One region of the Weizmannia acidilactici genome, then DNA from elsewhere that is predicted to be linked to it. Evidence: a T-box and tRNA genes for the amino acid it is inferred to sense, from the RefSeq annotation. Region 1 holds a T-box; the other holds one or more tRNA genes.

Region 1 (2,356 bases):
ACTTTGTCTGATTCTTTTATTGTGTAATTCAGGTCGGTTACACGGGCGCCGTTTACGTAAATTGCGCCGTTTTGAATATCTTCGCGCGCCTGCCGTTTTGAAGGCGAAATTTTTGCAGCAACAAGCAGTTCGACCAATTGCTTTTGCTCCTCATTTTCAATTTGAAAAGAAGGTACATCTTTAAACCCTTGTTTCATTTCTTCGGCCGAAAGTTTTTTCACATCGCCGCTAAAAAGCGCCTCCGTAATGTTCAGCGCCTGCTGCAAAGCTTTCTCGCCGTGGATGAGCCTTGTCATTTCCGCCGCCAGCGCTTTTTGTGCTTTCCGGAGATGCGGTTCGGTTTCAACCGATTTTTCCAGCTCTTCAATTTCTTCTTTTGATAAGAACGTAAAGTATTTCAAGTATTTCACAACATCCTGGTCAGCAGTGTTCACCCAGAACTGGTAAAACTCATACGGCGATGTTTTTTCGGCATCGAGCCAGACCGCACCGCTTTCTGTTTTCCCGAATTTCGTACCGTCCGCCTTTGTGACGAGCGGAATCGTAAGGCCGAAAGCTTTTTCTCCTTCCGGTTCCAATTTGCGGATCAGCTCAAGCCCGCTTGTGATATTGCCCCACTGGTCACTGCCGCCGATCTGCAGCCGGCAGTTATATTTTTTGTATAAGTTTAAAAAGTCGACCGCCTGTAAAATCGTGTATGTGAATTCCGTAAAAGAAATGCCGGTTTCCAGCCGTGAAGCAATCGTGTCTTTGGCAAGCATGTAGTTGATGCCGATATGTTTCCCGTAATCGCGCAGAAATGTCACCAAATCCATCGATCCGTGCCAATCGTAGTTATTGACCATGACCGCGCCGGTTTCGCCTTCAAAATCGAAAAAGCGTTCCAGCTGTTTTCTCAGGGCTTCGCCATTTTGTTTCACAGCTTCAATCGTCAAAAGTTTCCTTTCTTCCTTTTTGCCGCTCGGGTCGCCGATCATCCCGGTCGCACCTCCCAGGACAACAATCGGCCGGTGCCCCGCCTGTTGAAAGCGGCGCAACGTCAAATACGGCAGGAGATGCCCGATATGCATGCTGTCCCCGGTCGGATCAATCCCGCAGTAAAGCGTAATTTTTTCATTTTTTATCAGATCGGCCAGCCCTTCTTCATCGGTCTGCTGGTAAATGATCCCCCGCCATTTTAAATCTTCGAGTAAATCCACGAAAAACCAACTCCTTTTTTTGCAAAAATAAAAACGTCCCTCCGTTAAACGAAGGGACGATTGATATCGCGTTACCACCCTACTTGAGAATTGCTTCTCCGCTCATTATGCATAACGGCTGTGAACCGTCTGCCGCTAGCACACGGCAGAAGCTCCGGGGTGTAATTCGCCCACCTGTCTGTACCGGTTCGCACCGACCACCGGCTCTCTTCAATGCAACAACAGGAGGCTACTGGATCCTTTCAACGCTTCATTATCTCGAATTGTAAGTTATTTTTACCATACGCATAGCGAAATGTCAACCTTGCGATGGGAAACGCCTTTGCCGGCAAACGCATGGTATATAAAAAAGTTTTAACTGCTGCTGCAGGCGTATGCGGTGATGTTGGCGATCCGTTCCGGATGGGTATAAATATTCATCGACCCGTCCCTGATAAAACCGACAGTCGTGATGCCGAGTTCTTCCGCCGATTTCAATGCGAAAGCGGTCGGGGCGGACTTGGACAATATGATTTCGCAGCCGATTTTTGCCACCTTTAATAAAATTTCCGAGGAAATCCGCCCGCTGAACGCAAGTATTTTCCCTTTTGTGGAAACCCCGTTTTTGAGACAGTAGCCGTATATTTTATCGAGCGCATTATGGCGACCGATATCCATCCGGCTGATGTTGATGCCGCCAGAATCGCATAAAGCGGCATTGTGGACGCCGCCGGTTTTCTTGAATACCGCTGCGTTTTTCTGTAGTTCTTCCATGAGCCGGAAACAGTCTTCAATGGTGATTCTTACATGGATCCCGTCTAATTTTTTCGCGGCAAGCGCATCATTAACAAACACAAACGCCTGCCTGCTCATGCCACAGCACGAGGTGATATACCGTTTATTTTGCAACTGTTGGTAATACGGGTTGACTTTATCGGTCCGGATATTGACATAACCTTCTTTTTCATCCGTCCAAATCTCGCGGATATCTTCATAACGCTGGACGATCCTTTCCGAAACCAAATAGCCGACCGCCATATCTTCTATATATTCAGGTGTGCAAACCATTGTGACCCATTCCTGCCCGTTCACTTTTAATGTCACCGGAAACTCCGTAACCACCGTGTCGACCGTACGCTCCAGCTTCCCATTGCGAAAGCGGAGGATTTCCCTTTGTG
Region 2 (2,356 bases), on a different contig from region 1:
CGGCGCGACACAACAGCGTATTCAGAAAAAGCGGATACGCCGAGATGGTGTTTCACATCCTTTTTTCCTACATGCAGCCGGATGCCGCCCCCGATTAATGTGCCTGCCGTATTTGATGCCGCCCCTGTTTCACATAACGCCGGGCGCCCCTCCTTGCATGGCAAACAATGTCCGCAGCTTGGCACAAAGACACAGACAACATGGTCACCCGGCTCCAGGTCAACCACACCTTCGCCTGTTTTTATGACTTCACCGGAAGCCTCATGTCCCAGCGCCATTGGTAAAGGCCGCGGTCTGCTTCCATTCACGACCGACAAATCTGAATGACATAAACTGGCCGCCTTCATTTTGACTAATACTTCCCCATATTCTGGTTCATCCAGCTCCAATGTTTCAATTTTAATCGGTTTGCTTTCTTCATAAGGCACGGGTGCACCCGATTCCCACAGTACAGCAGATTTAATTTTCATTTCTTCATCTCCCCAGGAAATTCAAGGCATTATGTAATATTATTCCGATTATTATATAACAATGAAATTTTAATTTATATTTCGTTTTTTGTAAACGCTTTTATTCTTTATCTTTCTATACAAACTTGAACTTTCCTATGCCACTGTACATTTTGTTATAAAAAAAACAGCGCCTGTTCGTATTTGGGCGCCGTTTTTATTCATTACGATTAAGTACGATTAAGTTATACCGGTGGTCGGAGTCGAACCGACACGGGATAAACCCACACGATTTTGAGTCGTGCGCGTCTGCCAATTCCGCCACACCGGCAAAATATTGATGGAGGCGGCAACCGGAATCGAACCGGTGATAAAGGTTTTGCAGACCTCTGCCTTACCTCTTGGCTATGCCGCCATCAATGGAGCGGAAGACGGGACTCGAACCCGCGACCCCCACCTTGGCAAGGTGGTGTTCTACCGCTGAACTACTTCCGCATACTGGGCCAGCTGGATTCGAACCAGCGCATCACGGAGTCAAAGTCCGTTGCCTTACCGCTTGGCTATGGCCCAATCAAGTATGGGGCGGATGGTGGGAATCGAACCCACGAATGCCGGAGCCACAATCCGGTGCGTTAACCACTTCGCCACAACCGCCATTTTAAAGTGGCAGGGGCAGTAGGAATCGAACCCACACTGGAGGTTTTGGAGACCTCTGTTCTACCTTTAAACTATGCCCCTGTACATGGTGGAGGGGGACGGATTCGAACCGCCGAACCCTGAGGGAGCGGATTTACAGTCCGCCGCGTTTAGCCACTTCGCTACCCCTCCATATTGCGTGGTGCCGGCCAGAGGACTTGAACCCCCAACCTACTGATTACAAGTCAGTTGCTCTACCAATTGAGCTAGACCGGCCAGTGGTGGCTCGGGACGGAATCGAACCGCCGACACAAGGATTTTCAGTCCTTTGCTCTACCGACTGAGCTACCGAGCCACGTTTATGTATCAAAGTGAATGGCGGTCCCGACGGGACTCGAACCCGCGATCTCCTGCGTGACAGGCAGGCGTGATAACCGCTACACTACGGGACCTTCTATTATGTAAATTGCGGGGGCAGGATTTGAACCTGCGACCTTCGGGTTATGAGCCCGACGAGCTACCAGACTGCTCCACCCCGCGATAATAATATGGTGGAGGATGACGGGATCGAACCGCCGACCCTCTGCTTGTAAGGCAGATGCTCTCCCAGCTGAGCTAATCCTCCTGAATATGTAAGAAATGGTGACCCGTACGGGATTCGAACCCGTGTTACCGCCGTGAAAGGGCGGTGTCTTAACCGCTTGACCAACGGGCCAATGTATAAGTAATAATGGCGGAGAGCAAGGGATTCGAACCCTTGAGACAGCTTTTAGCCGCCTACACGATTTCCAATCGTGCTCCTTCGACCTCTCGGACAGCTCTCCATCATAACTCCGCAGGTAGGATTCGAACCTACGACCGATCGGTTAACAGCCGATTGCTCTACCACTGAGCTACTGCGGAATATCTGGCCCGGCAACGTCCTACTCTCGCAGGGGGAACCCCCCAACTACCATCGGCGCTGGGAAGCTTAACTTCCGTGTTCGGGATGGGAACGGGTGTGGCCTTCCCGCCTTCATCACCGGACCTTAATGGCAAAAATTATTCTACCAAAAATAATTTTTGTTTTCAATAGGAAATTTTTATTTATTCCCTCAAAACCGGATGGGAGAGAAACCTTAAACCTTGAATCTTGAATTTGTCCAGCTCCAGCGCCTATCGGCTAGCGTATTTCTACGTCTTCTCCCTACGATAAGTCAACATCGGCTCGATACCTCACCGTGTTTCCTTTATCTCAGTCGAAATCCGTACGCCGATAAACGAGGCGCTTC

What was found. The T-box of region 1 lies ahead of tyrS (tyrosine--tRNA ligase). A T-box ahead of a tRNA ligase gene usually reads a tRNA of that ligase, here a tRNA-Tyr.
Region 2: it encodes a tRNA-Tyr, which carries the amino acid that the T-box ahead of tyrS (tyrosine--tRNA ligase) is inferred to sense. The anticodon was not compared.

What each region holds. Positions count from the first base shown of each region.
Region 1 covers NZ_BKZR01000003.1:19,361-21,716, forward strand. The annotation lists gene tyrS (tyrosine--tRNA ligase) at 1-1,199, opposite strand, end outside; T-box leader at 1,249-1,454, opposite strand; gene fdhD (formate dehydrogenase accessory sulfurtransferase FdhD) at 1,554-2,356, opposite strand, start outside.
Region 2 covers NZ_BKZR01000011.1:76,066-78,421, forward strand. The annotation lists gene GBH70_RS05975 (zinc-dependent alcohol dehydrogenase family protein) at 1-470, opposite strand, end outside; tRNA gene GBH70_RS05980 (tRNA-Leu) at 698-780, opposite strand; tRNA gene GBH70_RS05985 (tRNA-Cys) at 791-864, opposite strand; tRNA gene GBH70_RS05990 (tRNA-Gly) at 870-944, opposite strand; tRNA gene GBH70_RS05995 (tRNA-Gln) at 948-1,019, opposite strand; tRNA gene GBH70_RS06000 (tRNA-His) at 1,028-1,103, opposite strand; tRNA gene GBH70_RS06005 (tRNA-Trp) at 1,114-1,187, opposite strand; tRNA gene GBH70_RS06010 (tRNA-Tyr) at 1,193-1,277, opposite strand; tRNA gene GBH70_RS06015 (tRNA-Thr) at 1,286-1,361, opposite strand; tRNA gene GBH70_RS06020 (tRNA-Phe) at 1,365-1,440, opposite strand; tRNA gene GBH70_RS06025 (tRNA-Asp) at 1,462-1,537, opposite strand; tRNA gene GBH70_RS06030 (tRNA-Met) at 1,552-1,625, opposite strand; tRNA gene GBH70_RS06035 (tRNA-Val) at 1,635-1,710, opposite strand; tRNA gene GBH70_RS06040 (tRNA-Glu) at 1,726-1,800, opposite strand; tRNA gene GBH70_RS06045 (tRNA-Ser) at 1,817-1,909, opposite strand; tRNA gene GBH70_RS06050 (tRNA-Asn) at 1,917-1,988, opposite strand; rRNA gene rrf (5S ribosomal RNA) at 1,996-2,111, opposite strand.